DNA from 2 places in the Brenneria sp. L3-3C-1 genome. Region 2 is predicted to be linked to the other one. Evidence: predicted binding sites of a transcription regulator. Region 2 holds the regulator's gene; the other holds the start of a gene.
What was found. The regulator ArgR, encoded in region 2, controls arginine synthesis, uptake and breakdown. The targets are predictions, from matches to a motif close to ANTGAATAAAAATACANT.
Positions count from the first base shown of each region.

Region 1: argC (N-acetyl-gamma-glutamyl-phosphate reductase) is a predicted target of ArgR. The motif match lies at 11,554-11,571, and genes of this name have one in related genera.

Region 1 covers NZ_JAEMHF010000009.1:143,731-160,166, forward strand. Annotated here, with positions in the region: gene cysE (serine O-acetyltransferase) at 1-23, shown strand, start outside; gene pagP (lipid IV(A) palmitoyltransferase PagP) at 273-905, shown strand; gene JG725_RS16430 (carboxylate/amino acid/amine transporter) at 1,174-2,073, shown strand; gene metR (HTH-type transcriptional regulator MetR) at 1,979-2,914, opposite strand; gene metE (5-methyltetrahydropteroyltriglutamate--homocysteine S-methyltransferase) at 3,018-5,282, shown strand; gene udp (uridine phosphorylase) at 5,750-6,520, shown strand; gene JG725_RS16450 (tyrosine-protein phosphatase) at 6,550-7,332, shown strand; gene ppc (phosphoenolpyruvate carboxylase) at 7,419-10,058, opposite strand; gene argE (acetylornithine deacetylase) at 10,356-11,507, opposite strand; gene argC (N-acetyl-gamma-glutamyl-phosphate reductase) at 11,711-12,715, shown strand; gene argB (acetylglutamate kinase) at 12,750-13,523, shown strand; gene argH (argininosuccinate lyase) at 13,586-14,959, shown strand; gene rmuC (DNA recombination protein RmuC) at 15,146-16,436, shown strand, end outside.
Region 2 covers NZ_JAEMHF010000005.1:58,479-74,914, forward strand. Annotated here, with positions in the region: gene tsaD (tRNA (adenosine(37)-N6)-threonylcarbamoyltransferase complex transferase subunit TsaD) at 1-899, shown strand, start outside; gene argR (transcriptional regulator ArgR) at 989-1,459, opposite strand; gene mdh (malate dehydrogenase) at 1,930-2,868, shown strand; gene JG725_RS11990 (helix-turn-helix transcriptional regulator) at 2,932-3,195, opposite strand; gene JG725_RS11995 (DNA-binding protein) at 3,382-3,762, shown strand; gene JG725_RS12000 (DNA-binding protein) at 3,991-4,362, shown strand; gene ispB (octaprenyl diphosphate synthase) at 4,389-5,360, opposite strand; gene rplU (50S ribosomal protein L21) at 5,621-5,932, shown strand; gene rpmA (50S ribosomal protein L27) at 5,952-6,209, shown strand; gene JG725_RS12020 (DMT family transporter) at 6,299-7,258, shown strand; gene cgtA (Obg family GTPase CgtA) at 7,540-8,712, shown strand; gene dacB (serine-type D-Ala-D-Ala carboxypeptidase) at 8,806-10,239, opposite strand; gene greA (transcription elongation factor GreA) at 10,507-10,983, shown strand; gene yhbY (ribosome assembly RNA-binding protein YhbY) at 11,112-11,405, opposite strand; gene rlmE (23S rRNA (uridine(2552)-2'-O)-methyltransferase RlmE) at 11,550-12,179, shown strand; gene ftsH (ATP-dependent zinc metalloprotease FtsH) at 12,236-14,170, shown strand; gene folP (dihydropteroate synthase) at 14,295-15,128, shown strand; gene glmM (phosphoglucosamine mutase) at 15,136-16,436, shown strand, end outside.

The sequences.
Region 1 (16,436 bases), on a different contig from region 2:
TTGAGTATGGAGACGGTATTTAATACCGTCGCTTCATGCGTCAATAAAAAACGTTATTTATAAATTATCCGCTAGCTCGCTGTTGTTAGTTATTCAGAGTAGGAAACGTCTGAAACTATTTCACGGATAGTCATTTATTTAACTACCCTCGTCGTATTTTACTACATAATGACGAGCTGTTTTATTGTCGTACTATCTGTGCAAACAGAATGGGTTGAACGATATATTCTGATATCTGTGTAGGTGGTGTTATGGTTGCAGAGAGTTCAATAATGTATTTAAAGCGCGTTTTAATAACCCTGTGTTTTGTGGCGTCATCCGCTATGCCGATGTTGGCTCATGCAACTGACACGGAAAATAATTACTCTGCGGCGAACAACGGTGCGGATAACCGCGGCGCCGGAACCGTCACGGCAGAGCACGATGAAAGCTGGTGGCAGAGAAGTAAAAATAACCTGTCTAAAACCTGGTCGGAATCACCAAACCACGATATCTACATCCCGGCGATTACCTGGCATAACCGCTGGACGTACGATAAAGAAAAAACGGATGAGTATAACGAGCGTCCGTGGGGGGCCGGGTATGGCGTGTCGCGCTTTGATGAAGATGGCGACTGGCATGGGATTTATGCCATGGCGTTTAAGGATTCCCATAACAAATGGGAGCCTATCGGCGGCTATGGTTTTGAGAAACGCTGGCGGCCGACCCGCGATCAGGACTTCCAACTGGGGTTAGGTTTCACCGCCGGCGTCACGATGCGCGACAACTGGAACTATATTCCTATTCCGGTCTTGTTGCCTCTGGCATCAATAAGCTACCAAAAGCTTTCTTTTCAGGCGACGTATATTCCCGGCACTTATAATAATGGGAACGTCTTTTTTGCCTGGTTCAGATGGCAAATTTAATAGTGATATTCAATCTTCTTATTACTCACTTCGATTAATTGCTAACCCCTTTCGGAATATTGAAAGGGGTTATTTCTTTTGATGCCTTTGCCGGAATGTATCGACGATACATTGCAATTGATTACATCGGTTCAGGGTAAGTTTTTGCCGTACAGCTTTTGAGGATTGTTAGCTGTTTATTTGCTCAGATGTAAACCATATTGGTTAAAATTTATTTTCTTTCCTCCGTTACAATAACGGCACTTCTTTGCTGAGCGGATATTGTGCTGTGCCATTACTCGTTATCACCACCATATTGTGGGCTTTTTCATTTAGTCTGATTGGCGAATATCTGGCGGGCCAGGTCGATAGCTGGTTTTCCGTATTGATGCGCGTCGGGCTGGCTGCGTTGGTGTTCCTGCCCTTTTTACGTTGGCGGGGCTATGCGCCGCGCGTCATTTTACTGTATCTACTGGTTGGCGCCTGCCAACTGGGGATTATGTATCTATTTGTTTTTCAGGCTTATTTATATCTTACCGTGCCGGAGTTTTTGCTCTTTACGGTGATGACGCCGTTATATGTCACGCTGATTTACGATCTGTTGCGGCGTGAGCGTCTGCGTTGGGGGTATGTCTTTAGCGCGTTGCTGGCGGTGCTGGGCGCGGCGGTGATCCGTTACGATGAGGTCAGCACGCATTTTGTCTGGGGACTGGTGCTGGTTCAGGCGGCGAACATCTTTTTTGCCATCGGGCAAGTCGGGTATAAGCGCCTGATGGAAGTCCATCCGATGCCGCAACATACCGCCTTTTCATGGTTTTATCTGGGCGCGCTGGCGGTTTCGGTGGTCGCCTGGCTGTTGTTCGGCAATGCCAACCAACTGCCCACCACCTCGTTGCAGTGGGGGGTTTTAATCTGGCTGGGTGTCGCGGCCTCGGGTCTGGGCTACTTTATGTGGAACTACGGCGCCACTCAGGTGGATGCGGGCACGCTGGGGATCATGAATAATTTCCATGTTCCGGCCGCGCTGCTGGTCAATCTGGCTATCTGGCAGGAAAAACCCCACTGGCCGAGCTTTATCATCGGGGCATTAATTATTATGTCCTCGTTGTGGGTGCACCGGCATTGGGTCGTGAAGCGTCCCGCACAAACGGTAAATGATCGCAAGCGTGCTGACGCGCCGAGCGAATAAACGCTTCGATCACCGGTTGGCGCTGTTCTCCGTCCCGGACGGCGGCGTACAACCGGCTCCATAGCCCCTCTCCCAACGTTTTTGTCACAATCAGCCCCTGACGTTCAAAACTTTCCACCACCCAGTGCGGCAGCGCGGCGATCCCCATGCGGGCGGCAACCATCTGAATCAGCAGCAAGGTGTTGTCGACGCTCTTCAACGCCGGGCTGATGCCGGCAGGTTGCAGAAAATGGCGCCAGACATCCAATCGTTGACGCTGAACCGGGTAGATCATCAGGGTTTCCGCGCTTAAGTCTTCAGGTTCGATTTTTTCTTTGGCGACCAGCGGATGATCGGGCGCTAGCACCAGCCTGACCTCAAAATCAAACAGCGGCGCATAGTGCAGCCCGCTGCGCGGCAGGATATCCGAGGTCATCACCAGATCCAGTTCGCCCTGTTGCAGAGCGGGTTGCGGATCGAACGTGACGCCGGATTTAAAATCCATCGCCACCTGCGGCCAGCTTTGATGGAACTCATCCAGCGCCGGCGTCAGCCACTGAATACAGCTATGACACTCAATCGCCAGACGCAGCGTGGTTTGGTGCGGTTCGTGGCATGCCTGTAACGCCTGCTGGATTTGCGGCAACACCTGCTCGGCCAACTGCAACAGGATCTCTCCCTGCGGCGTAAAGCGCAGCGGCTGGCTTTTACGCACAAATAGCCTGAACCCAAGACGCTGTTCCAGATCGCTGAACTGGTGGGACAACGCCGACTGGGTCTGATGAAGCGCAGCGGCAGCCGCGGCTAACGATCCCGTATTGCGCAGTGCTTGCAGCGTTCGCAGGTGTTTAAGTTCGATCATGAGAGTCCTTCACAGTGACAGTGAATAAATTGCGCTTGTGCATCATACACTACCTGCGGATTATGGATGTGTAAACATCTGGACGGCTAAATGAGGAATTACGATGACGATTTTAAATCACACACTGGGTTTTCCACGTGTTGGATTGCGACGCGAATTGAAAAAAGCGCAGGAAAGCTATTGGGCAGGCAACGCGACACAGCAAGAGTTGCTGACTGTCGGACGTGAACTTCGGGCGCGTCACTGGCAGCAACAAAAAGATGCGGGCGTCGATCTGCTGCCGGTGGGTGATTTTGCCTGGTACGATCATGTGCTGACCACCAGCCTGCTGTTGGGCAACGTACCGGCCCGTCATCAGAACGCGAATGGCTCCGTTGACCTGGATACGCTGTTCCGTATTGGTCGCGGACGGGCGCCGACCGGCGAACCCGCCGCCGCCGCCGAAATGACCAAGTGGTTCAACACCAACTACCACTATATGGTCCCGGAGTTTACCAAAGGGCAGCAGTTCAAACTGACCTGGACGCAGTTGCTGGATGAAGTGGATGAAGCGCTGGCGTTGGGGCACAAGGTGAAGCCCGTGCTGCTGGGGCCGGTAACCTATCTGTGGCTCGGTAAGGTAAAAGGCGAGCAGTTCGATCGTTTATCGCTGTTGCAGGACATTTTGCCGGTCTATCGCCAGGTGCTGACTGAACTGGCTAAACGTGGCATCGAATGGGTACAGATCGATGAACCCGCATTGGTTCTGGAGTTGCCGCAGGAATGGCTGGCGGCGTTCAAACCCGCATACGATGCGCTGCAAGGGTCGGTGAAATTATTGCTGACCACCTATTTCGACAGCATCGGTCAGAATCTGCCGACCATCAAAGCGCTGCCGGTACAGGGGCTGCACGTCGATCTGGTGCACGGCAAGGATGATGCCGCGGCGTTGAATGCGCAATTACCCGCTGACTGGCTGCTGTCGCTGGGCGTGATTAACGGGCGTAACGTATGGCGCGCCGATCTGAGTGGTTGGTTTGAACGTTTGCAACCGCTGGCGGGCAAACGCACGCTTTGGCTGGGAAGCTCCTGTTCGCTGCTGCATAGTCCGATCGATCTCAACGTGGAAACGCGCCTGGATGATGAAGTAAAAAGCTGGTTTGCGTTTGCTATCCAGAAGTGCGCCGAGCTGTCCCTGCTGTCTCAGGCGTTGAACAGCGGCGACGATCGGGCGCTGGCGGTATACAGCGCGCCGATCCGCGCCCGCCGTACCTCGACCCGCGTGCACAATGCGGCGGTGGCTCAGCGTCTGGCGGCCATTACGCCGCAGGACAGCCAGCGCCGGCAGCCGTATCCGCTGCGCGCCAAAGCACAGCGCGAGCGTTTCAATCTGCCCGCATGGCCGACAACCACCATTGGTTCTTTCCCGCAAACCACGGAAATTCGCGGCCTGCGTCTGGACTTCAAGCAAGGGCGTCTGGACGGCAATCATTATCGTACCGGCATCGCCGAACACATTAAGCAAGCGGTGGCGGAGCAGGAACGTCTGGGGCTGGACGTGCTGGTGCACGGCGAGGCCGAGCGTAACGACATGGTGGAATACTTCGGCGAACATTTGGACGGCTTTGTGTTTACGCAGAATGGTTGGGTGCAGAGCTACGGTTCCCGCTGCGTGAAACCCCCGGTGATTATCGGCGATGTCAGCCGTCCTGAAGCGATTACCGTTGAGTGGGCGAAGTATGCCCAGTCGCTGACGGATAAGCCGATGAAAGGCATGCTGACCGGCCCGGTCACCATCCTGTGCTGGTCTTTCCCGCGAGAAGACGTGACGCGGGAAACCATTGCCAAACAGATCGCGCTGGCGCTGCGCGATGAAGTGGCGGATCTGGAAAAAGCCGGTATCGGCATTATCCAGATTGACGAACCTGCGCTGCGTGAAGGTCTGCCGCTGCATCGCTCCGACTGGTCGGCCTATCTGGCCTGGGCGGTGGACGCCTTCCGTCTGAATGCGGCGGTCGCGCAGGATGACACGCAGATCCATACCCATATGTGCTATTGCGAATTCAACGACATCATGGATTCCATTGCGGCGCTGGACGCCGATGTGATCACCATTGAAACGTCACGTTCCGATATGGAATTGCTGGAGTCGTTTGAAGAGTTTGAATACCCGAATGAAATCGGCCCGGGCGTGTATGATATTCACTCGCCGAACGTGCCGAGCGTTGAATGGATGGAAGCGCTGTTGCTTAAAGCCGCGCAGCGTATCCCGGCGGAGCGCCTATGGGTTAACCCGGACTGCGGCCTAAAAACCCGCGGCTGGCCGGAAACCCGTCAGGCGCTGGCGAACCTGGTACAGGCGGCCCGGCGTCTGCGTGAAACGCAGTAAGCATGTATCAATGACCAGGGAGGCGAAAGCCTCCTTGAGGTTGCTGACAAAGCCTGGTGAGCGGCGATAATGGATGGATCGTAAAGACGCTGCAAGTACGTCCCTGTAAGCTCGAACCGCGCCATCCCTGGCGCGGACGCTTTACTCTTCCATTCCATTATCACCGTTCGATAAAGGGTGATAGGTTTGTCAACGGTCTGAGGGAGGCGAAAGCCTCCTTTTTTCATTTCGGCAGCAAATTTCACTTCTGCGACAAATCGTATCGATGAGTAAAGAATCTACAATAAAAGGGGCGAACGGCGGGAAGCGTTGTGAAACTCTGATTAGTGATGCATATCACGTTTTTATGTACGTTTAGTTTTTGTTTCTTTTTTATGAGTGATAGTCATCACTAAAAATGCCATCGTAATACGATAAAGTCTGTCCTTATCCCTCTGATTATCCAACTCATTGCCTGGGAGGCGGTTATGTCTACATCTGATGTGTTCCATCTCGGTCTGACGAAGCATGATTTACAAGGGGCGACGCTGGCGATTGTTCCCGGCGATCCCGAGCGCGTCGAAAAAATAGCCCGTCTGATGGAGAACCCGGTACATCTGGCGTCGCACCGTGAATTCACCTCCTGGCGCGCCGAATTGGACGGAAAGACGGTTATTGTCTGCTCTACCGGCATTGGCGGCCCGTCAACGTCGATTGCGGTTGAAGAACTGGCTCAGCTTGGTATCCGCACTTTCCTGCGAGTCGGCACTACCGGCGCTATTCAGCCGGGCATCAATGTGGGAGATGTGCTGGTGACGACGGCGGCGGTGCGCCTTGACGGCGCCAGTCTGCATTTTGCGCCGATGGAATTTCCGGCGGTGGCGGATTTTGCCTGTACGACCGCGCTGGTCGAGGCGGCGAAAGCGGCCGGCGCCGCGCTGCATGTCGGCGTGACCGCATCATCCGACACGTTTTATCCGGGGCAGGAACGTTATGATACGTTTTCCGGCCGCGTGGCGCGCCGCTTCCGCGGTTCAATGGAAGAGTGGCAAAGCATGGGCGTTTTGAATTATGAGATGGAATCCGCCACGCTGCTGACCATGTGCGCCAGCCAGGGGCTGCGCGCCGGCATGATCGCCGGGGTTATTGTCAATCGCACCCAGCAGGAAATTCCTGATGCCGCGACCATGAAGCTGGCGGAAACGACGGTCGTTAAGGTTATGCTGGACGCCACCCGTCGATTGCTGGCCTCGGCATAATTGTTCTTTAAGCCATCACCGGGAGAGGTATGACCGAACCAACGTTACTCCATCCGTCTTTAGTGCCGCTGGACGGCGGGATCAATTTCCGCGATTTGGGCGGTAATCGGGCGGCGGATGGGCGTCTTATCCGGCGTGGAAAGTTATTTCGCTCCGGCTCGCTGGATTTATTGAGTCCGGCGGATTGTGAACAACTGGCCGGGGTGCCCGTTACCGATATTCTTGACTACCGCGATCCCGATGAAATTGCGCTCAAGCCCGATATTCTTTGGTCTGGCGCAAACTACCATCCATTCCCCGCAAACCCGCTGCGGCACGAGGTCACGGCGAACCTGGATTCTTTAGGTTCGGATGTGCTGGAGACCTTTGATTCACAGGCATTCATGCTGGAGCTTTACCGCCGCTTACCTTTCGATAACTCCGCATACCGCCACCTGGTCTCGCTGCTGTTGCAACCGGATAACGGCGCGCTGGTACAGCACTGCGCGGTGGGGAAAGATCGTACGGGTATGGGGTCGGCGCTGGTGATGCTGGCCCTGGGAGCCGATGAGCAAACGGTGATCGAAGATTATCTGCTCACCGACACCACGCTGACGCCTTTCCGACAACAGTTAATGGCGCATTTGTCCCAGACCATGAGTGATAAAGCGCTGGGGCAGTTTGCGTATGTACTGTCGGTTCAGGAAGCGTTTATCTCGACGGCATTACAGGCCATTTATGAGCGTCATGGTTCTGTCGATAGCTGGCTTGAAGCGGAGTACGGATTAGATAATCGCGCCCGGCAATTTTTACAGGATAAGTATTTGATTTGATTCAGGCGCCGGACAGGAGCATATCAATTGAGAGGCCGGTCACATGAACCGGCCTCTGCTTTTTACTGAAGATCGCTGTGCGGTGATTAGCCGGTGTTGCGCATGCCGGCGGCAACACCGGCGATAGTCACCATCAGCGCCAGTTCTACCTCGGGTTCGGGATTTTCCTGTTGGCGTGAACGGTGCAACAATTCAGCCTGAAGAACGTTCAGCGGGTCGGTATAAACGTTACGCAAGGCGATGGATTCGGCAATCCACGGCAGGTCTTCCATCAGGTGGTCGTCATTGGCGATCGTCAGCACGACATGAATATCGGCCGCCAACTGTTCACGCAGCTGTTTTCCCAACGGCCACAGCGTCTTATCCACCAGGCGCTGATCGTAATATTCGGCCAGCCACAGGTCGGCTTTGGAAAACACCATTTCCAGCATCCCGAGACGGGTGGAGAAAAACGGCCAGTCGCGACACATGGTTTCCAACTGTTTCTGTTTGCCGTCGTCCACGACTTTTTGCAACGCGGCGCCCGCACCCAGCCACGCCGGCAACATCAGGCGGTTCTGCGTCCAGGCGAAGATCCACGGAATGGCGCGCAGGCTTTCGACGCCGCCGTTAGGACGACGTTTCGCCGGGCGCGAGCCTAACGGCAGTTTGCCCAGCTCCAGTTCCGGCGTGGCTGCGCGGAAATAAGAAACAAAGTCTGGATTTTCACGCACATACCCACGGTACATATCGCAAGACACACGCGACAGCTCATTCATAATCTCATGCCATTCCTGCTCGGGTTCCGGCGGCGGCAACAGGTTGGCTTCCAAAATGGCGCCGGTATAAAGCGCCAGGCTGCTGATCGTGACTTCCGGCAGGCCGTACTTAAAGCGAATCATCTCACCTTGTTCGGTCACGCGCAGGCCGCCTTTCAGGCTTCCCGGCGGCTGGGACAACAGAGCGGCGTGGGCGGGAGCGCCGCCGCGGCCGATGGAACCGCCGCGGCCGTGGAACAGCGTCAGGGCAATGCCGGCTTTCTCGCAGGTTTTAATCAGGGCATCCTGCGCCCGGTATTGCGCCCACGATGCCGCCATGACGCCGGCATCTTTCGCCGAGTCGGAGTAGCCAATCATGACCATCTGCTTGCCCTGAATGAAACCGCGATACCAGTCGATATTCAACAGTTGCGTCATGACATCATCGGCGTTGTTCAGGTCTTCCAGCGTTTCGAACAGCGGGGCGACCGGTAAAGCAAACGGGCAGCCAGCCTCTTTGAGCAGCAGATGAACGGCCAGCACGTCTGATGGCGTGCGGGCCATCGAAATGACATAGGCGGCAATCGAACCCGCCGGGGATTTGGCGATAACCTTACAGGTATCAAGCACTTCTTTGGTGTCCGCGCTCGGTTCCCACTGACGTGGCAGCAGCGGACGTTTGGAACTTAATTCACGGATCAGGAAGGCCTGTTTGTCGGACTCGGACCAGCTTTCGTAATCCCCTAAACCAAGATAGCGGGTAATTTCAGCCAACGCTTCGGTGTGGCGGGTGCTCTCCTGACGCACATCAATACGCACCAGCGGTACGCCGAAGCAGCGTACGCGACGCAGCGTGTCGAGCAACTGCCCGTCGGCGATGATGCCCATGCCGCAGGCGTGCAGCGACTGATAACACGCATACAGCGGCTCCCAGAGCTGTTCATTGCTAATCAATAAATCCTTGGGCGGAAGCGATTGCGCGCCTTTAAGGCGGGATTCCAGATAGCTTAGCGTGGTCGTGAGCTGGGCCCGCAATGATTTCATGATGGCGCGGTACGGTTCCTGTATTTCGCTGCCGCCGGCAAGTTCGCTCACTTCCGGCGTGCAGGCGGACATTGACAGTTCCGACACCAGAACCTGAATGTCGCGCAGGAACAGGTCGGCGGCTTTCCAGCGGCCGAGCAGCAATACATGCTGGGTAATTTCAGCGGTGACATTGGGGTTGCCGTCACGGTCTCCGCCCATCCAGGACGTAAAGCGTACAGGAACGGCTTCTATCGGCAGCCGATAACCAAACGATTTCTCCATCTGCTCGTCCAGTTCACGCAAAAACGCCGGAACGCCTTCCCAGAGGCTATTTTCAACCACGGCAAAGCCCCACTTCGCTTCATCCACGGGGGTGGGGCGAATTTTACGGATTTCGTCGGTATGCCAGGATTGCGCAATGATCTGACGTAAACGACGCATAATCTTGTTGCGTTCATAATCCGCCAGGTCGTCATGATCGAGCTGCTGGAGACAGGTATTGACTTCGACCAGCTTGTGAATCAGCGTCCGACGGGTAATTTCCGTCGGATGCGCGGTCAGCACTAATTCAATAGAAAGCGATTCTATGGCTTCCCGAATGTCTTTTTCCGTCAAATCCTTGCTGGCTTTCAAACGATTAAAGGCGGTGGTCAGCATCTCCGGATTGCTGGCGGCCTCGCCATGCGGCGAAATGGTGTGGTATTGCTCAGCGGTATTGGTCAGGTTAAGAAATTGACTGAATGCACGGGCAACCGGCAATAGCTCATCGTTGGACAGATTTTGTAGTGTGTTCAGCAGTTCCTTACGGTGCTTTTCACTGCCTGCTCGGGAGGATTTTGACAATTTACGAATTGTTTCTACTTTATCAAGAATGTTCTCACCCAGCGCTTCCTTGATCGTATCGCCAAGTAGCTTACCTAGCATGCTGACGTTACTGCGCATTGCCGAATATTGCTCGTTCATAGTTACCCTGACCCATCTCAATTTTTTGTAAGTTTGTTTCACCAGAAAAAATACAGCTCTTCCCTCATCTAGCCACGACAAGGTTGATTCGTCAATTGGCGATTCTTTGTTCCCACGATTCTTTATATCAGCCGATCTTTTTACCCGTATTGATGCAGGTTTGGCAATTTGTGAAATTTAATTACAGATGCGCTGATATTAGGGGCGCTAATTTAAGCAGGGGAAACGGGGGCATAAATGCCCCGTAAAATGGCCCGCGGCTAGTGATATACGCTGGCGAGGCCGCTATCCGTTGACTCAGTGGTGACAGAAATGCTGAATCATCTGCGCAATCAACGCGCGCGTCGGTTTGATAAACGCGGTATCAAGGAATTCGTCCGGCTGATGCGCCTGATTGATGGAGCCCGGCCCCAGCACCAGCGTCGGACAGAGTTCCTGAATAAACGGCGCCTCGGTGCAGTAATTGACGACTTCTGTTTGCGTACCGAGTAATTTCTCCACCACCGACACTAAATGATGATCCGCCGGACATTCATAACCGGGGATCGGCGGATGCAGTTCACTGATGGTTAAACGCCCCGGCCAGCGTTGGCTTACCGGGGCCAGCGTTTCAGACAGTAGCCCGTTCAGATCGTTGAGCGTCAACCCCGGCAGCGGACGGATATCCATATGCAGCTCACAGCAGGCGCAGATGCGGTTGGCCGCATCGCCGCCATGAATATGACCCAGATTCATGGTCGGATAGGGGATATTGAACGCCGCATGGTGATAGCGCTCTTTCAGGGTATTGCGCAACGCCAGCAGATGCGAGATGGCCTCATGCATCAATTCGATGGCGTTGACGCCGCGCGCCGGATCGCTGGAGTGGCCGGATTGCCCCTGTATGCGGATAGCGCTGGACATATGGCCTTTGTGGGCGCGAACCGGCTGTAGCGATGTCGGTTCGCCGATAATGGCGCAGTCCGGGCGGATCTGCGTCGACCCGGCAAAATATTTGGCGCCGGCCATGGTGGTTTCTTCGTCGGCGGTGGCAAGCACATACAGCGGTTTAGTCAGTTTCGCCGGATCAATGTCGCGCAGCGTATCGAGAATGAAAGCGAAGAAGCCTTTCATGTCGGCGGTGCCTAAGCCGTACAGCTTATTGTCGTGTTCGGTCAGCGTGAAGGGATCGCGCGTCCAACGCCCGTCGTCGAAAGGCACGGTATCCGTATGCCCGGCCAGCAACAATCCCCCTTTACCTTCACCGATTCGCGCCAGCATGTTAAATTTATGTTGCGTGCCGGGGACCGGCTGGACTTCAACATGAAAGCCTAAATCGGTAAACCAGCCTGCCAGCAGGTTGATTAATGCCTGATTACTTTGATCGAGCGCGCTGTCGGTCGCACTGATGGACGGAGTCGCGATCAACGCCCGGTATAGCTCAATAAAAGGGGGTAAATTCATCTTCACTGTTGACAGCCTCTGGTTAGGATAGTATCAATATTCATGCATTTATTTTGAATAAAAATACAATAACGCTAAGTGAAAGGAAACCATAAGGTATCAGTGATGATGAATTCACCACTCCGCTTAGCTTCACGGGTGAACAGCGTGATGGCGCTGGTGAGCCCTGTTACCTGTTCCATTGATAAGTAAGAAGGTACGCAGATCCCATGCTGAATACGTTGATTGTTGGTGCAAGCGGTTATACCGGCGCCGAACTTGCGCTTTACCTGAACCGTCACCCACAGATGAACATAACCGCTTTAGCCGTTTCAGCGCAAAGCGTAGACGCAGGAAAATTAATTTCTGATTTGCATCCGCAGTTGAAAGGCATCATTGATTTGCCGGTCCAGCCGTTAACCCATGTCGCGGAAGCGGCCAAAGGGGTCGATGTGGTCTTTCTGGCGACGGATCACAAGGTCAGCCACGATTTGGCGCCCGAGTTTCTGGCTGCGGGCTGCGCCGTTTTCGATTTATCCGGCGCATTCCGTGTTAATGATGCGGAATTTTACCGTCAGTATTATGGGTTTGAGCATCAGCATACCGACTGGCTGGCTCAGGCTGTCTACGGGCTGGCCGAATGGCAGGCCGAAAGCATTAAACATGCGCAACTGATTGCGGTGCCGGGATGTTACCCGACAGCCTCACAGCTGGCGTTGAAGCCGCTGGTGGACGGTCAATTGCTGAATACCGCGCAATGGCCGGTGATCAACGCCGTCAGCGGCGTCAGCGGCGCGGGGCGTAAAGCCTCCATGACCAACAGTTTCTGTGAGGTCAGTCTGCATCCTTATGGTATTTTTACCCATCGTCATGAGCCTGAAATCTCGACTCACCTCGGTACGCCGGTTATTTTTACGCCGCATTTAGGCAATTTTGCTCGCGGGATACTGGCGACTATCACCTGTCGGTTGCAGCCGGACGTGACGCAGCAGGATGTGGCCGAAGCCTATCACAACGCCTATCACGGCAAACCGCTGGTGCGCCTGTATGAGAAAGGGGTGCCGGCGCTGAAATCCGTCGTCGGGCTGCCGTTCTGCGATATCGGTTTTTCCGTACAGGGCGAGCATCTGATTGTGGTCGCCACGGAGGATAACCTGCTGAAAGGCGCCGCGGCGCAGGCGGTACAATGTATGAATATTCGTTTTGGTTTCCCGGAAACCCAGTCTTTACTCTGATTATCATTTACCATTCTGAGGCGCGAAGAGAACAATGAATCCGTTAATTATCAAGCTAGGTGGCGTTTTACTGGATAGCGAAGAGGCGCTGGAGCGTCTGTTCACCGCACTGGTTACCTATCGTCAGCAGCACCAGCGCCCGCTTGTGATTGTGCATGGCGGCGGATGTCTGGTTGACGATCTGATGAAAAAGCTGTCGTTGCCGGTGGTGAAGAAAAACGGCCTGCGCGTGACGCCCGCCGATCAGATCGACATTATTACCGGCGCGTTGGCGGGGTCGGCGAATAAAACGCTGCTGTCGTGGGCCAGGAAGCACGGTATTGACGCCGTCGGCCTGTGTCTGGCGGACGGCTGCAGCACGACAGTGACGCAGTTGGATGAAGCGCTGGGTTTTGTCGGTAAAGCGCAGGCGGGTTCGCCTGCGCTGCTGAATACGCTGTTGTCGGCGGGTTATCTGCCGGTGGTCAGCTCCATCGGGATTACCGATGGGGGCGACTTGATGAATGTGAATGCCGACCAGGCCGCGACGGCGCTGGCGCAAACGCTGGGCGCGGATTTAATCCTGCTTTCCGACGTGAGCGGCATTCTGGATGGAAAAGGCCAGCGCATTGCGGAAATGACCGCGCAAAAAGCGGAGCAACTGATTGAGCAGGGCATCATCACCGATGGCATGATCGTCAAGGTCAACGCAGCGCTGGATGCGGCCCGTACGTTGGGGCGGCCGGTGGATATCGCCAGTTGGCGGCATGCCGATCAGCTACCGTCGCTGTTTAACGGGGTGGCGATTGGGACGCGTATTTTAGCGTAAGCGGTTTTCGGGTATGGCATGATGTCATACCTGCATTTATCTGAATTTCAGGAGTAAGGGTTATGGCTTTGTGGGGCGGTCGGTTTAGTCAGGCGGCAGATCAACGTTTTAAACAGTTCAATGACTCACTGCGGTTTGATTACCGTCTGGCAGAGCAGGACATCATCGGCTCGATTGGCTGGTCGAAAGCATTGGTTACCGTCAATGTGCTCAGCCGTCAGGAGCAACAGCAGTTGGAACAGGCGCTGAACGCGTTGCTGAGCGAAGTGCGGGTCGATCCTGAAATGATCCTGCAAAGCGATGCGGAAGATATTCATAGCTGGGTCGAGCAGCGTTTGATCGAAAAGGTCGGCGATTTGGGCAAGAAACTGCACACCGGGCGCAGCCGCAACGATCAGGTCGCGACCGATCTGAAGCTGTGGTGCAAGGCGCAGGTTGCCGAACTGCTGCTGGCGGTGCGCCAGTTGCGTCAGGCGCTGGTCACCACGGCGGAAGCCAATCAGGACGCGGTGATGCCGGGTTATACTCACCTGCAACGCGCCCAGCCGGTCACGTTTGCCCACTGGTGTCTGGCTTATCATGAAATGCTGGTGCGCGACGAAAGCCGTCTGGAAGATACGCTGAAGCGTCTGGACGTCAGCCCGCTGGGCTGCGGCGCATTGGCCGGCACCGCCTATCCCATCGACCGCGAACAACTGGCGGGCTGGCTGGGATTTGCCGGCGCCACGCGCAACAGCCTGGATACGGTCTCTGACCGCGATCACGTACTGGAGCTGTTGTCTGATGCGTCGATCGGCATGGTGCATTTATCCCGTTTTGCCGAAGACCTGATTTTCTTCAACAGCGGCGAAGCGGCTTTTGTGGAGCTTTCCGACCGTGTGACTTCCGGCTCATCGCTGATGCCGCAGAAGAAGAACCCCGATGCGCTGGAGCTGATCCGCGGCAAATGCGGCCGGGTTCAGGGCGCGTTGACTGGTATGATGATGACGCTGAAAGGGCTGCCGCTGGCGTACAACAAAGACATGCAGGAAGACAAGGAAGGGTTGTTCGATGCGCTGGATACCTGGCATGACTGTCTGATGATGGCGGCTCTGGTGCTGGAAGGCATTCAGGTGAAGCGTCCGCGTTGTCAGGAAGCGGCCGAGCAGGGTTACGCCAACGCCACGGAGCTGGCGGATTATCTGGTGGCGAAAGGCGTTCCGTTCCGCGAGGCGCACCATATCGTCGGTGAGGCGGTGGTGGAGGCCATTCGTCAGGGGAAAGCGCTGGAAGCCCTGCCGTTAGCCGACTTGCAGGCGTTCAGCGCCGTTATCGCTGACGATGTTTACCCGATCCTGTCGCTGCAATCCTGTCTGGATAAACGCGCCGCGCAGGGCGGCGTGTCGCCGCAGCAGGTGGCGAAAGCCATCAGCGAGGCGAAACAGCGTCTGAGCTGACGGTTATCTGAGGCCGGTCACTGTACCGGCCTTGTTTGTTTCATCGCCAAATCGCAATCCCGCCCGCATTTTCTGATTTTTCACCGCGCTTTTCGCCAAATTTGTTTCATTATCAGCATTGCCTCTGGACATCCATACAGTATCATTCTACTTTGACGAGCAGCAATGGCAGCCAGCGGAGGCGCAGTGGATATCAGCATATTTTATGGATTGGGCGGCGGCGTTATTGGTCTGTTGGCCGGTTGGCTCATCGTCGGCGTATCGCACCAGCAGCGGCAGTCTCGTCATGAAACCGATCGGCGTTTGCTTGAACAGACATTGCAGCAGACCCAACAGTTGCTGAACGAAAGTCAGCAGGCGAGAAAACAGCATGAACAGCAATTACGTGAAAATGAACTGGCGTTGCGCAACGTTCATGGCCAGTTGGCCGCCAGTCAGGAAAAGTTGCAACAGCTGGCGCAACTGCGTGAGGAATGCGTTCAGTTAAATCAGGAACTGCGCGCCTTGCGTGAGGTCAATAGCGCTCAAGAGGCGGAGCTGCGCGAGGTCACCATCCGGCTTGAAGAAACGCGCATGGCCGCCGAAGAGAAACAGCGTCTGCTGATAAACAGCGAGCAGCGGCTGACCACGCAGTTTGAAAATCTGGCGAACCGTATTTTTGAGCACAGCGGCCGCAAGGTGGATGAACAGAATAAACAGAGTCTGGATCGTCTGTTGATGCCGCTGCGCGAACAGCTTGATGGTTTCCGGCGTCAGGTTCAGGATAGCTTTGGCGCTGAAGCCCGTGAACGCCACACCCTGACGCATGAAATTCGTAATCTGCAACAGCTCAATGCGCAGATGGCCCGCGAAGCGATTAATCTCACCAAGGCCCTGAAAGGAGACAATAAGACGCAGGGAAACTGGGGCGAGGTGGTGCTCAGCCGGGTGCTGGAAGCCTCCGGGCTGCGCGAAGGCTATGAATACCAGACTCAAGTCAGCGTACAGACCGGCGCGAATAACCGTATGCAGCCGGATGTGATTGTCCGTTTGCCGCAAGGCAAAGATGTGGTGATTGACGCCAAGATGTCGCTGGTCGCCTATGAGCGCTATTTTAACAGCGAAGACGACGCCGAGCGTTTGGCCGCCCTTAATGAGCATTTGCTTTCGGTGCGCGGTCATATTCGCCTGTTAGGCGGCAAAGACTACCAACAGTTGCCGGGGCTGCGTTCGCTGGATTATGTTTTGATGTTTATTCCTGTCGAACCGGCGTTTCTGGTGGCGATCGATCGCCAGCCGGAGTTGATCGCTGAAGCGCTGAAGCACAATATTATGCTGGTAAGCCCGACCACGTTGCTGGTGGCGTTACGCACCATCAACAACCTGTGGCGTTATGAACAGCAGAGTCGCAACGCACAGCAGATCGCTGAACGAGCCGCGAGGCTGTACGATAAACTGCGTTTGTTTGTCGATGATATGGAAACGTTGGGGCAAAGCC
Region 2 (16,436 bases):
ATGGCGGCGTCGTTCCCGAACTGGCTTCACGCGATCACGTCCGTAAAACGGTGCCGTTGATCCAGGCGGCGCTGCGCGAAGCGGATTTAAAAGCCGGTGATATTGACGGCGTGGCCTATACTGCCGGCCCCGGACTGGTGGGGGCGCTGTTGGTCGGGGCGACGATAGGCCGCTCGCTGGCGTTTGCCTGGAATGTTCCGGCGGTCGCGGTGCATCATATGGAAGGGCACCTGCTGGCGCCGATGCTGGAAGACAATCCGCCTGAATTTCCTTTTGTGGCGTTGCTGGTTTCCGGCGGTCATACGCAGCTAATCAGCGTCACCGGCATCGGCGAGTATCGGCTGCTTGGCGAGTCAATCGATGATGCCGCGGGCGAGGCGTTTGATAAAACGGCAAAATTGCTGGGGCTGGATTACCCGGGCGGGCCGATGCTGTCAAAAATGGCTCAGGCCGGCGACGCCGCGCGTTTTACGTTCCCGCGTCCGATGACCGATCGCCCCGGGCTGGATTTCAGTTTCTCCGGTTTAAAAACCTTCGCGGCCAATACGATCCGCAATAACGATGATGATGCACAAACCCGGGCGGACATTGCCCGAGCTTTCGAGGATGCGGTGGTGGATACGCTGGCGATAAAATGCCGTCGTGCGCTGGATGAAACCGGCTTCAAAAGGCTGGTGATAGCCGGGGGCGTGAGCGCCAACCGTACGCTGCGTCAGCGTCTGGGCGAGATGATGACAAAACGGGGCGGGGCGGTATTTTATGCCCGGCCGGAGTTTTGCACGGATAATGGCGCCATGATCGCTTACGCGGGAACGGTTCGCCTGCAACAGGGAGAACGGCGGGAACTCGGCATCACGGTGCGACCGCGCTGGCCGCTGGCTGAATTGCCGGCCATTTAAGCCGAATCATCCATAGCCCGCGTCGCTGGCGACATCGCGGCTTTCATCAACATCATCAAGGCGCGGGCGATGTTGTTACGGCTGTTCGGCTACAGTTCCTGCTCGAACAGCACCAAAATAGCCTCGTAAAGCTGTTTGACGCTGAACCCTCTGGCTGGGGTGGTGAAGATGGTGTCATCGCCCGCGATGGTGCCGAGAATCCCTTCTGATTTACCCAACGAGTCGAGCAAACGCGCGATCAACTGCGCTGCGCCCGGGCTGGTATGGATAACCACTACGGCATCATTAAAGTCGACGTCCAGCACCAGATTCTTGAGTGGGCTGGTGGTGGTGGGAACGCCAAGCTCGGCGGGCAGACAGTAAACCATTTCCATTTTGGCGTTACGTGTCCGTACCGCACCAAATTTAGTCAGCATGCGTGAGACTTTGGACTGATTGATGTTTTCAAATCCGTCATCTTGCAAAGCTTGAACGATCTCACTTTGAGAGCTGAACTTTTCTTCTTTCAGCAGCGCTTTGAACGCCTTAACTAAGTCTTCCTGTTTTGTCGTGTTACGCATTCTGCACCGGATTCATAGGGTTATTTGTGTCGTTATTATGCAGATAAGTGAATTTTTATGCAATCATAATGCGTATAATAGCGCCGTTCATCCGTTATGATCCGGATGAATAAAAAAATAAAAATTCCGCCAAGCCGGCGAGTCTGAAAACTGTGTTGCAGGTCACATAAAAGTGAACCAAATGTTATCAGAATGATGTTGTTTGCAGACCGACGATCGGTGTAATGTAGTCCCCTAGTTGACTGGCCATAAATGTGCGCCGCATTTTTAACTCAAAAGCCCATTAACTTTACTTACCTTTCAAATTATTAGCCGTTTTTGATTTATTATTAGAGACATAGGATATTTTCAGTCTTTAAGCGCTATCCGTTGACGGTAAGTAAATGCGCTTCATTTTTTCTTCTAGTGTTAATTCTATAATTATATGAATTCACAAAATTTTTGTACTTTACGATAATAAGGAGTTTAGGATGAAAGTTGCAGTTCTTGGTGCAGCAGGCGGTATTGGTCAGGCCCTTGCGCTCCTCCTCAAAACCCAGCTTCCTTCAGGTTCGGAATTATCGCTTTATGACATTGCTCCGGTAACCCCGGGCGTTGCGGTTGATCTGAGCCATATTCCTACCGCAGTCAAAATCAAAGGCTATAGCGGCGAAGACGCGACCCCGGCGCTGGTTGGCGCCGACATCGTGTTGATATCTGCTGGCGTGGCCCGTAAGCCGGGTATGGACCGTTCAGATTTATTCAATGTAAATGCCGGGATTGTGCGCAATCTGGTTGAGCAAATCGCCAGTACCTGCCCCAAAGCCTGCATTGGCATCATCACCAACCCGGTGAATACGACAGTGGCTATCGCCGCCGAAGTGTTGAAAAAAGCGGGCGTTTACGACAGAAACAAACTGTTCGGCGTCACCACGCTGGATATCATCCGTTCTAATACGTTTGTGGCTGAACTGAAAGGCAAACAACCGCAGGACATCAATGTTCCTGTTATCGGCGGCCATTCCGGCGTGACGATTCTGCCTTTGCTGTCGCAAATCCCCGGCGTAAGCTTCAGCGAGCAGGAAGCCGCCGACCTGACAAAGCGCATCCAGAATGCCGGTACCGAAGTTGTGGAAGCGAAAGCCGGCGGCGGATCGGCGACCTTGTCGATGGGGCAGGCAGCTGCCCGATTCGGCCTGTCTCTGGTTCGTGCCTTGCAGGGTGAAAGCAACGTTGTTGAATGCGCCTATGTAGAAAGCGACGGCAAATATGCCCGTTTCTTTGCTCAGCCTGTGCTGTTGGGTAAAGAGGGTATTGTTGAACGTAAAGACATTGGTACGTTAAGCGCGTTTGAGCAAGCGTCGCTCACGAATATGTTGGATACGCTAAATCAGGATATCGAACTGGGCGAGTCTTTCATAAAAGGCTAATGAACGCTGCGATTTCGTCATCATGAGTCTACAAGCCGGAGAGTGTCTCTCCGGCTTTTGTCTTTACTGGGGGCGAATCAGTTTCTTTCTGTCAATAAGCTCGTTGGTTTCCGGATCATAATAACGACTTGGCCAGATTTCTGATGGGTGGATCCCCAACGCATCAGCTATCAACCACTCTCCTTTAGGCCAGGGGCGCGTCAACGCATTAGCCAGTGTTGATGAACTTAATCCGGCAGCACGTGATACCGCAGCCAGCGTTGTGCCTTTTTTGCGCAAGGCGGCAATGATATCAGCGGGATGCCAGTCATGTTTCCTTAAAGTCATAATCCTTCCCTTATTGCTATAAGACGACTGTGTATTAGTGGTATAAATAACGAATGTGAGTTATATGCCAGGCTAACGTGATACTATTATTTGGAAATAATATAGCATTAATTTTCTAAAAGATTCTCAATTAATTTCCAAATAAATTGGTTTTTGTTAGGCATGGCACTATCAGGATGAAAGGCTATGAAAAAAGAGTGGTTTGCTACCAGCGAGCTGGTTGGTGTCGGCGGCCTCCCGAAATCAAGACAGGGATTGAATAAACGCGCTCGTGAAGATGGATGGGAAAAGCGCCGTCGTAAAGGCGTTCAGGGGAGAGGTGTGGAGTATTCGATTCATAGTCTTCCCGATACGGTAAAAAAATCCTTATTACTCGAAAGCGATTCCCCGGCATATTCCGTAAAACAGCCCGCCACGCTGGCCGTTTGGTTGCAGATATATTATCAACTCTCTGAAAAAGAAAGAGACGAGCTGATTGGCTATATTTTGAGAGTCGGCGTCTCCGCCACGCTGAGCCAGCTTGGCGTGTCTACTGAGAACGCCGATCCAGATAGGATCGCCGAGTAAATGCCGGCCTTCTATTGCCATCTGTTCAGATGGCGATACGCCTTATTCCTCTGTTTTTACTCTTTCCTGATGATTCATATGAAATGCCTGCGATGGCGCGCCGTTTACAGCTTTAGTGATACCAATAACGCGTGAACGTTAGATGTTTAGGTAATTATAGTCTATTATATGGAAACTTTTGGGGCGCGCGACCGGCGTTGCCTCAGGAATAAACAAGGAGTAGTGAGTATGGACAAAGAGTGGTTTGCGACTAATGAACTGATTGGCGTGGGCGGGCTGCCTAAAACTCCGCAGGGATTAAACAAACGGGCCCGCGAGGACGGTTGGGAGAGAAGGCGGCGCAAAGGTGTTCAAGGGCGCGGCGTTGAGTATTCCATCCGCAGTTTGCCTGATGAGGTGAAAGATTCGCTGTTGCTGAAAGAAAGCGAGGTGCTGGAGTATCAGGCAAAAAAAGAACCCGCATTGCTGGCGTCATGGATTCATATTTTTCATCAGCTTTCGGAAAGCGAACAATCCCGGTTGATTAATTTTATTTTGCGTGAAGGCACCTTAGCTATGCTGTCTCGTCTGGATGATGTCGCCGATGACCAGACAGCATAATTGCTAATCACCACAAGGCGACGTTGTCAGAAATCACGTTGCACTGCCAGGTGAGCTAGCCCCTCAAGCGCAATGCGGAAGGGGGTTTCCGATAACGGTTGCAGCGCTGCAATCGCTTTATCCGCCTCTTCCTCTGCGCGCAGACGGGTATAGTCGAGCGAACCGCACTGCTGCATGGCCGCAAGTACGGGATCAAGCAGGTGGCGTCCGTTGCCGTTTTCAATCGCCTGGCGAATCATGGCGCTTTGTTCCGCATTGCCGTTATGCATCGCATGCAGCAAAGGCAAGGTCGGTTTGCCTTCATTAAGGTCATCGCCGGTATTTTTACCCAGCGTTTTGCCGTCAGCGTTATAATCCAGTAAATCATCAATTAGCTGAAACGCCGTGCCCAGATAGCGGCCGTAATCCTGCAATGCTTTTTCCTGTTCCGGCGTCGCACCGGCTAGAATCGCCGATGATTGGGCGGCAGCCTCGAACAATCGTGCGGTTTTACTGTAAATGACCCGCATATAGCTTTCTTCGGTGATATTGGGATCGTTGCAGTTCATCAACTGTAGTACTTCGCCTTCGGCTATCACGTTGACGGCTTCGGACATCAGCGCCAGTACGCGCAGCGACTCCAGGCTGGTCATCATTTGAAACGCGCGGGTATAGATAAAGTCGCCGACCAGTACGCTGGCCGCATTGCCAAAAGCCGCATTTGCCGTCGCTTTGCCGCGGCGCATGTCGGACTCATCCACAACGTCATCGTGCAGTAAGGTGGCGGTGTGGATGAACTCGATCAATGCCGCCACGGTAATATGCTTATGACCGTCATAGGCGAGCGCGCGGGCGGCGAGCACGGCAATCATCGGTCTGATACGTTTGCCGCCGCCGCTGATGATATAGTGGCCGAGTTGATTAATGAGTACGACATCCGAGTTCAGTTGCTCAAGAATGACTTCATTAACGGCGGTCATGTCCTGAGTGGTTAACGCTGTGATTTGCTCTAGATTCATTGTTTGTGCCAGCTAATATCTTCAACATCGCCGTAAGATTGCTGTTTCATATCGGCATATGAGGGAACTTGTTGAGTAGATTGTACTGGAAAAATGAGAGAGATAAACGGCAGTTAATACGTTGTATTCTTTTTCTTCACAACGTTTGATTCTGCACTTGTCATCCTCAGTATTTTTGCGTAGAATTCGCGCCCTATTGTGAATATTTATAGTGCGCTCTGGATAATCATACGTTGAGTGCGCGGAAAGCGGAGTTTTTTATGTACGCAGTTTTCCAAAGTGGTGGTAAACAACACCGAGTAAGCGAAGGTCAAACCGTTCGCTTGGAAAAGCTGGACATCGCAACTGGTGAAGCTATTGAGTTTGATCAGGTTCTGATGGTTGCCAATGGTGAAGAAATCAAAATCGGCGTTCCTTTCGTCGATGGCGGTAAGATCAAAGCTGAAGTTGTTGCTCACGGTCGCGGCGAGAAAGTTAAGATTGTTAAGTTTCGTCGTCGTAAACACTACCGTAAGCAAGCGGGCCATCGTCAGTGGTTCACTGACGTGAAAATCACCGGCATCAGCGCTTAAGATTTAGGAGAGCGGATTAATGGCACACAAGAAAGCTGGCGGTTCAACTCGTAACGGCCGTGACTCAGAAAGCAAACGCCTGGGCGTAAAACGTTTCGGCGGAGAAGCTGTATTAGCTGGCAGCATCATCGTTCGTCAGCGCGGAACCAAATTCCACGCCGGTAGCAATGTAGGCTGCGGAAAAGACCATACGCTGTTCGCTTTGGCTGACGGTAAAGTGCAGTTTGAAGTGAAAGGCCCTAAAAACCGTAAATATATCAGTATCGTTGCTGAATAATTTTTCGCGTCAGGTCTTATAGATTTAAGCCCCGCAATTCGTTGCGGGGCTTTTTACATTCTGCTTCCTGGTGATCATCTGAGACGAACATGAATACGCAACAACAGACGGGCATCGGTCTCTGTCTGGCGCTGATTACGGCGATTTGCTGGGGCGCGCTGCCGATCGCCATGAAGCAGGTTCTGGTTGTCATGGAGCCGTACACCATTGTTTGGTACCGATTCCTCATCGCTTCATTCGGTCTGGGGATCGTGCTGTTTTCACGAAAACAATTACCGCCGTTGCGGATCTTTCGGCGGCGCCGGTGGTGGGTTGTGTTATTGATAGCGACCTGCGGGCTATTGGGAAATTTCGTTTTTTTCAGTTCGTCATTGCAATATCTCAGCCCGACTGCGTCTCAGGTTATCGGTCAGCTTTCGCCGGTCGGTATGATGTTTGCCAGCGTGCTTATCTTAAAAGAAAAGATGCGCATTACGCAGGTTATTGGCGCCGTGATGCTGGTTTGCGGACTGGTATTGTTTTTTAACGCCAGCCTGATTGAAATCTTCACGCGTCTTACCGATTACACACTGGGCGTATTGCTGGGCGTTTGCGCCGCCGCGGTGTGGGTGACATACGGCGTGGCGCAAAAAGTGCTGTTGCGCCGTCTGACGTCACAGCAGATTCTGTTGCTGCTTTATGTGCTTTGCGTTCTGTTTATTACGCCATTGGCGCGCCCTGCGGTTATTCTGCAACTTGATGGTTGGCAGCTTGTTTGTCTATTGTTTTGCGGCGCCAATACGCTGATAGGTTATGGGGCGCTGGCAGAGGCGATGGCGCGTTGGCAGGCGGCGCAGGTAAGCGCGGTTATTACGCTCACCCCGTTATTTACCCTGCTTTTTTCCGATTTGCTGGCATTGGCTTGGCCGACGTTCTTTGCGCCGCCGGTGCTGAATTTGCTAGGGTATATCGGCGCTTTGGTCGTGGTGGCCGGGGCGATGTTTTCTGCAATCGGGCACCGTTTTTTCCCTGGAAGAAGAGAGCCGGTATCCATCGTCGTGCCAAAGTAAGTCGCCCGTGTAAAATACAAGCGGCGCTAACCTGTAAAGGTCATCATGATGGCGACGTTTTGACATCCCGTCTGTACTGTTTATTTTTAATACAGATGAAAATATTGAGGTAAGCGGGTACAATCCGCCCCTTTGCCGGAACAGGTTCTGGCGCGTCAGTTTTTAATGGTGAATGGCGAAGCATGCCACACACCTTAAAATCAATAGGTTACGCCAAAAAGAACCAATAAATAGCCTAAAACAAGTAGATATTCTCTATTGGTTTTTTGCGGAGAGAATCGATGAAGTTTGTAGATGAAGCCACAATTCTGGTTGTGGCAGGTGATGGCGGTAATGGCTGCGTAAGCTTCCGCCGTGAAAAATATATTCCCAATGGTGGCCCTGACGGCGGCGACGGCGGCGACGGCGGCGACGTTTATCTGCTGGCGGATGAAAACCTGAATACGCTGATCGACTACCGTTTTGAAAAGTCATTCCGCGCCGAACGCGGACAAAACGGTCAGAGCCGTGACTGTACCGGGAAACGCGGTAAAGACATCACGATAAAGGTGCCTGTCGGCACTCGGGTGCTGGATCAGGGCACCGGCGAAGTGCTGGGCGATATGACGCGCCATCAGCAGAAACTGATGGTTGCCAAAGGCGGCTGGCATGGTTTGGGAAACTCCCGCTTCAAGTCTTCCGTCAATCGCGCGCCTCGCCAGAAAACCAACGGTACGCCGGGTGAAGAACGCGAACTGATGCTGGAGTTACTGTTGCTGGCGGATGTCGGCATGCTGGGGCTGCCTAATGCGGGTAAGTCGACGTTCATCCGCGCCGTTTCCGCCGCCAAGCCGAAAGTGGCTGACTATCCCTTTACCACATTGGTTCCAAGCCTCGGTGTCGTCCGTATGGACAGTGAACAAAGCTTTGTGGTCGCCGATATCCCCGGGTTGATTGAAGGGGCTTCTGACGGCGCGGGTTTAGGCATTCGCTTCCTGAAGCATCTGGAACGTTGCCGGGTGCTGTTGCATCTGGTTGATCTGGCGCCGATCGATGAGTCCGATCCGGTAGAAAACGCCAAAGTGATCGTGAATGAATTGCAGCAATACAGCGCCGGATTGTCTGAAAAACCACGCTGGCTGGTATTCAATAAAATCGATTTGATTGACAAAGCCGAAGCTGAGAAACGCGCCAAGGAAATCGCCGCCGCGCTGGGCTGGGAAGAGAAATATTATCTGATTTCCGCCGCCAATCGCGAAGGCGTCAATGCATTGTGCTGGGATGTGATGAACTTCCTGAAGGTACAGCCAAAAGCCATGGCGATAGAGGAAAGCGAACCGGAGAAAGTCGAGTTTATGTGGGACGACTATCACCGTGAGCAACTGGCGACGGCGGAAAGCGAAGCCGAAGAAGAGTGGGATGATGATTGGGACGACGATGACGAAGAGGGCGTCGAAACGATTTATCATCGCTGATTATCTATCCCGTCCGAAACAGATGCCCGCTTTCGCGGGCATGACGACGGTTATCGTTAGCCAAAAAACAGCGCATTCACTGCGCTGTTTTTGTTAGTTATTTTGATAAATATCTTTGTATAAACGACTTTCAAACCGCACCAGCGGGACGCGGCGTGAGCGTTGTTCTTCCGGTGGAACCGCGTAACCGGAAAGGAACTGGACGAAAGCCATTCGCTGACCGCTGGCCGTGGTGATAAAGCCCGCCAGATTATAAACCCCTTGCAATGCGCCGGTTTTGGCGGAAACCTTGCCGTTTACGCCCGCCTCATGCAACCCGCCGCGATAACGTAGCGTGCCGTCATATCCGGCCAGCGGCAGCATCGAAATATAATTCAGCTCCTGATCGTGTTGGGCAATGTACTGTAATGCCTGCATCATGGTTGCGGGGGAGATCAGATTATGGCGCGACAAACCGGAGCCATCCACCACAATACTGTTGCCCAAATCAACCCCGGCTTTCTGGCGTAATACCTGACGTACCGCATCGGCGCCCGCGCGCCACGTGCCCGGCACATTGAATCGCTCACGTCCGATGGTGCGAAAAACGGTATCGGCAATCATGTTGTCGGACTTTTTAAGCATAACGGTCAGCAGGTCATGCAGCGGGGCTGACTGGGTTTGCGCCAGTACGCTGCCGGCCGGGCCCGGTTGCGTCTGACGGCGTAAGCTGCCCTGGATTCGGATATCCGCCTGCAACAGTTCGTCTTTGACGATGGCGCCGGCAAAGCTGGCGCCATCCTGAATCGCAAAGGCCAGCGGCAGAGGATCCGCGCGCTGCGTCAGGCAGCCGGTTAGCGTAAAACGGTTCAGTTCGCCGGGGATGACATCCAGTTCGCAGTATTGCGCGTCAGGAGAGCCTTTGGCCAGCGTACGAACCTCGCTGAGCATTTGCACCGGGTAATATGACGCAACGCGGATAAACGCGTTATCGCCGGCTTTAGGCGCGCTATAAAGCGAAATAGAGAAACAGTTACGGTCAACGATGGCGGCCGACGGCGGGGCGCTGAAGCATTGGGTCATATCGTTCCAGGGCCAGCCGGGCGCCTTATCGTGGCTGGCGAAAACCGAGGTGTCGATCATCACGTCCCCGGCAATCTCCTGTACGCCGCGCTTTCTTAATTCCTGTACCATGTTGCGTATTTGCTGACGTTTCAGAGTAGGATCGCCGCTGAAGCGGACGATCAGGTTGCCGCGTAATATACCGTTAGTTACCGGGCCATGGCTTTCCATCGTGGTGACGAAGCGATAGTCCGGCCCCAACTGAAGGAGGGCGGCCAGCGCGGTCAACACTTTTTGCGTACTGGCCGGTAGCGCCATCTGCTGACTGTTAAAAGCCATTGTTGGCGTAGTAGCCCCAATCTTTTGCACCACCATCGCCAGATTGGCGCCATCGGGCAGGTATTGGATGTGATCTTCAACAGTTGCTGCATGGGAATGCAGAACAAAAGCGCAGGCAAGTCCGGTAAGAATCGATGAAAAACGCATAATCTCAGCTAACAACAGGGTAACGTGTGGTCATACTACGGTGCAATAAGGCCTAAAGTAAACGATGACCCTCATGGAACTCTGGGTTAAAATGCGTATCAAAATGCAAAATCGCTTCCGGCCTGGAAAATTTGTTCCGGGGCTGGTTACTTTTGTTTAATCGCCAGGAAGCACTGGCATGTAGTAGATCCTGCGTCGTATTTGATGATTAACGCGTCAGGATGACGATTATTTGAGTCGTACGGATTTTTTAGAGGTATAGACAATATGAAACAATTTCCGATGACGTTGCGTGGTGCCGAAAAATTACGCGAAGAACTGGATTTTTTGAAGAGTGTGCGCCGGCCCGAAATTATTGCCGCGATTGCCGAAGCCCGTGAGCATGGCGATCTGAAAGAAAATGCGGAATACCATGCCGCGCGCGAGCAGCAGGGTTTTTGTGAAGGGCGTATCCGGGATATTGAAGCCAAACTCTCCAACGCCCAGGTCATTGATGTGACGAAGATGTCTGCAACGGGCCGGGTTATTTTCGGTGCGACCGTCAAGGTGATCAACCTGGATACCGAAGAAGAACAAACCTATCGCATTGTGGGTGACGACGAGGCCGATTTTAAGCTGAATCTGATTTCAGTGAACTCGCCCATCGCCCGTGGGCTTATCGGTAAAGAGCAGGATGATATCGTGGTGATCCGCACGCCTGGCGGAGATGTGGAATACGAAATAACCAGTGTTGAATATCTGTAAAGATTGTTGTTTTGATGATAAAAACAGCAATCTTTGTAAAGAAAAGAAAAAGGCCGCTTGCGGCCTTTTCTCTAACAGACAGGCATGGCACCTTTCCGTTAAAACAGAGTATCCTGAAATAAAAAGTGTTATCGTGGTAACACAATTTTACGTTCTTTCGCGGGACGATAAAGCACCAGCGTATGACCGATAACCTGAACGTTGCTGGCTCCGGTTTCGCGAACAATCGCGTCGACAATCAAAGTTTTGGTTTCACGCTCTTCCGTAGCGATTTTCACTTTGATCAGTTCGTGATGTTCCAATGCTTGTTCGATCTCAGCCAGAACACCTTCGGTGAGGCCGTTATTGCCCAGCATGACAACCGGTTTTAACGGGTGCGCCAGACCTTTCAGGTGTTGTTTTTGTTTATTACTTAGGTTCATTGTCTTTTTTGCTTAGGTTGGGATTGAAAACGGCTCATTCTACCGCCATCTCATGATTATAACCAATCCGGCTGTGCTGATTGGGTATATGTGAGAAGTTTCTACTCACCGAGAGCGCCTTTACTAAGAATAGTTGGAAAATAGATGGCTAATAAAAAGCGTTCTGCAAGTTCCAGTCGATGGCTGCAGGAACACTTTAGCGATAAATATGTGCAACAGGCGCAGAAAAAAGGGCTCCGCTCGCGAGCTTGGTTTAAACTTGATGAGATACAACAGGGCGATAAGCTGTTTAAACCCGGCATGACGGTGGTTGACCTAGGCGCGGCCCCCGGGGGCTGGTCACAGTATGTGGTGACGCAGATTGGCGGTAAGGGGCGCATTATCGCCTGTGATATTTTACCGATGGATCCTATTGTTGGAGTCGATTTCCTGCAAGGGGATTTTCGTGATGAATTAGTCCTTAAAGCGCTTCTCGAAAGAGTCGGGGACAACAAAGTTCAGGTGGTGATGTCCGACATGGCCCCTAACATGAGTGGTACACCTGCGGTTGATATTCCGAAATCGATGTATCTGGTTGAATTAGCACTTGATATGTGTCGGGATGTATTAGCGCCAGGCGGAAGTTTCCTGGTTAAAGTGTTTCAGGGAGAAGGTTTTGATGAATACCTGCGGGAAATTCGCTCCCTGTTTACGAAGGTCAAGATTCGTAAGCCAGACGCTTCGCGTGCCAGATCACGGGAAGTGTATATCGTAGCGACAGGGCGCAAACTGTAGTACCCTAACGCTGTTTTTTAACACAGTTGTAATATGAGGTTAATCCCTTGAGTGACATGGCGAAAAACCTGATTCTCTGGTTAGTCATCGCAGTTGTGCTGATGTCCGTTTTCCAGAGCTTTGGGCCCAGCGAGTCGAATGGCCGTAGGGTGGATTATTCAACCTTCTTAACTGAGGTGAATCAGGATCAGGTCCGTGAAGCACGTATTAACGGGCGTGAGATCAGTGTTATCAAAAAAGATAGCAACAGATACACGACTTATATTCCTGTCAACGATCCCAAGCTGCTGGATAACCTGATAACGAAGAATGTAAAAGTCGTTGGTGAGCCACCGGAAGAGCCGAGCCTGCTGGCTTCGATCTTTATTTCCTGGTTCCCGATGCTGCTGCTGATTGGTGTCTGGATCTTCTTTATGCGTCAAATGCAAGGCGGTGGCGGTAAAGGCGCCATGTCTTTTGGCAAAAGCAAGGCGCGTATGTTGACGGAAGATCAGATCAAGACCACATTTGCCGACGTTGCCGGTTGCGACGAAGCAAAAGAAGAAGTAAGCGAACTGGTCGAATATCTGCGTGAGCCAAGCCGTTTCCAGAAACTGGGCGGCAAGATACCGAAAGGTATTCTGATGGTCGGCCCTCCGGGTACGGGTAAGACGTTGCTGGCAAAAGCGATCGCCGGTGAAGCCAAGGTGCCTTTCTTTACCATCTCTGGTTCAGACTTTGTCGAAATGTTCGTCGGCGTGGGCGCATCCCGCGTACGCGACATGTTTGAGCAAGCCAAGAAAGCCGCGCCTTGTATCATCTTTATCGATGAAATCGATGCGGTGGGTCGTCAGCGCGGCGCCGGTCTGGGCGGCGGTCACGATGAACGTGAACAGACCTTGAACCAGATGCTGGTTGAGATGGATGGTTTTGAAGGCAACGAAGGCATTATTGTCATCGCCGCGACCAACCGTCCCGACGTGCTCGACCCGGCGTTGCTGCGTCCGGGCCGTTTCGACCGTCAGGTGGTGGTTGGCCTGCCGGATGTTCGCGGCCGTGAACAGATTCTGAAAGTGCATATGCGCCGCGTACCTTTGTCTCCGGATATTGATGCCTCGGTTATTGCACGCGGTACGCCGGGCTTCTCCGGTGCTGATTTGGCGAACCTGGTCAATGAAGCGGCCTTGTTTGCCGCCCGGGGTAATAAACGCGTTGTGTCTATGGTGGAATTTGAAAAAGCCAAAGACAAAATCATGATGGGGGCGGAACGCCGCTCGATGGTGATGACTGAGCAGCAGAAAGAGTCGACCGCCTATCATGAAGCCGGGCACGCCATCATCGGCCGCTTGGTGCCTGAGCACGATCCGGTGCATAAAGTGACGATTATTCCGCGCGGCCGTGCGTTAGGGGTGACCTTCTTCCTGCCCGAAGGCGATGCTATCAGCGCCAGCCGTCAGAAATTGGAAAGTCAGATTTCGACGTTATACGGCGGCCGTCTGGCGGAGGAAATTATCTACGGCATGGAAAAAGTATCGACCGGTGCGTCAAACGATATCAAGGTCGCGACGTCGATTGCCCGCAACATGGTTACGCAATGGGGTTTCTCCGAGAAATTGGGTCCGTTGCTGTATGCCGAGGAAGACGGCGAAGTGTTCCTGGGGCGTTCCGTGGCTAAAGCCAAGCATATGTCTGATGAAACGGCCAGGATCATCGATCAGGAAGTGAAGTCCCTGATTGAACGTAACTATCAACGTGCTCGTGAATTACTGATGGCAAACATGGATATTCTTCATTCGATGAAAGACGCATTGATGAAGTATGAAACCATTGATGCGCCTCAGATTGACGACTTGATGTCGCGTAAAGACGTTCGTCCGCCTGCGGGCTGGGAAGAGCAACGCTCGGACGGTAATTCCGACAATGGCGGTTCGCCTCAGTCGCCGACGCCGGTTGATGAACCCCGTACGCCAAATCCGGGTAACACGATGTCCGAACAATTAGGCGAGAAATAAATTCGTCGGCGCTCAAGCGCTTTGCCGTTGTTGTTCCTGTAAACCCCGGACTTGTCCGGGGTTTTTTACTGTAGAATCTGTGGCATAAGTTTTAGCAGAGACCAACGATTTTGAGGGGAAAATCATGCAATTGATCGCCAGGGGATCGACTCTGGATCTTTCTTGTCCCAACGTTATGGGAATTCTTAACGTCACGCCTGATTCATTCTCTGACGGCGGCAAACATAATAAGCTGGATAAGGCGCTGTTTCATGCACAGGCGATGATTGCCGCCGGCGCCACGCTGATTGATATCGGGGGCGAGTCAACCCGTCCGGGCGCGGATGAGGTCAGCACGGAAGAAGAGTTGGAGCGCGTGATCCCTGTCGTTGAAGCGTTGTCTCTGCGTTTTGATACATGGATTTCCGTCGATACCTCAAAGCCGGAGGTGATCGCGGCTTCGGCGCAGGCGGGCGCCCACTTAATTAACGACGTTCGTTCGCTGCAAGAACCGGGAGCGTTGGAAGCCGCCGCCGCCGCCGGGCTGCCGGTTTGCCTGATGCATATGCAGGGATTGCCGAAAACCATGCAGCATAGTCCCCACTATGATGACCTGATGGTGGAAATCGGCGATTTTTTGCAACGGCAAATCGATCGTTGCGTGAACGGCAATATTCCGAAAAATAACTTATTACTGGATCCCGGGTTCGGATTTGGTAAAAATCTGGCGCATAATTATGAACTTCTGGCTCGCCTGAGCGAATTACACCGTTTCGGATTGCCCCTGCTGGTTGGAATGTCCAGAAAAACCATGATCGGACAACTGCTCAATCTCCCTCCCGCGCAACGGGTTCAGGGGAGTGTTGCATGTGCGGTGATTGCGGCTATGCAGGGTGCGCACATTATTCGCGTTCATGACGTAAAAGAAACGGTAGATGCCATGCGCATTGTCGAGGCCACTCTTTCAGCGAAGGAATAAAACTATTATGAGTAACCGTAAATATTTTGGGACGGATGGTGTACGGGGCAAAGTGGGCGACAGTCCGATTACGCCCGATTTTGTGCTGAAACTTGGTTGGGCGGCGGGTAAGGTGCTGGCACGCCATGGTTCTCGTAAAATCATCATCGGTAAAGATACCCGAATTTCCGGTTATATGCTGGAGTCAGCGCTAGAGGCCGGGCTGGCGGCGGCGGGATTATCCGCCTCTTTTACCGGCCCCATGCCGACACCGGCCGTGGCTTATCTGACACGCACCTTCAGAGCTGAGGCCGGTATTGTCATTTCCGCGTCGCACAATCCTTATTATGATAACGGTATTAAATTCTTCTCTATCGATGGCACCAAATTGCCTGACGAAGTGGAAGAAGCGATCGAAGCCGAGCTGGAGAAACCGCTGACCTGTGTTGAATCGGCGGAGCTCGGTAAGGCGAATCGCATCGTGGATGCGGCCGGGCGTTATATTGAATTCTGCAAGGGCACATTCCCAAGTGAACTGAATCTTAACGGGCTGAAAATCGTGGTCGATTGCGCCAACGGCGCAACGTATCACATCGCCCCCAGCGTATTGCGTGAACTGGGCGCCAACGTTATTTCCATTGGCTGTGATCCAGATGGCATGAACATCAATGAAGAATGCGGCGCAACCGATGTAAGGCAGTTACAGGCGCGGGTCGTCGCTGAAAAGGCCGATGCGGGGCTGGCATTTGACGGCGACGGCGACCGGCTGATTATGGTCGATCATCTCGGTAACAAAGTCGACGGCGATCAGATCCTGTATATCATCGCTCGCGAAGGTTTGCGTCAGGGGCAGTTGCGCGGTGGCGCAGTAGGAACCCTGATGAGCAATATGGGGTTGGAACTGGCCTTAAAACAATTGGGAATTCCGTTTGCCCGCGCTAAAGTCGGCGATCGCTATGTGCTGGAAATGATGCAGGCAAAAGGCTGGCGTATTGGCGCGGAAAATTCCGGTCATGTTATTCTTCTGGATAAAACGACGACGGGGGATGGGATTATCGCGGGTTTGCAAGTGCTTACTGCGATAGTCAGAAACCACATGAGTCTGCACGATCTGTGCAGCGGTATGAAGCTGTTCCCCCAAATTCTGGTTAATGTCCGTTTCTCGGGGGAGACCAATCCTCTTGAGGATAAAACGGTGCAACAGATAACACAGGATGTTGAAAAAGAACTGACCGGTCGTGGGCGAGTATTACTGAGAAAGTCAGGCACTGAGCCGCTGATCCGCGTCATGGTTGAGGGCGAGAATGAAGAGACGGTCATTGAAATGGC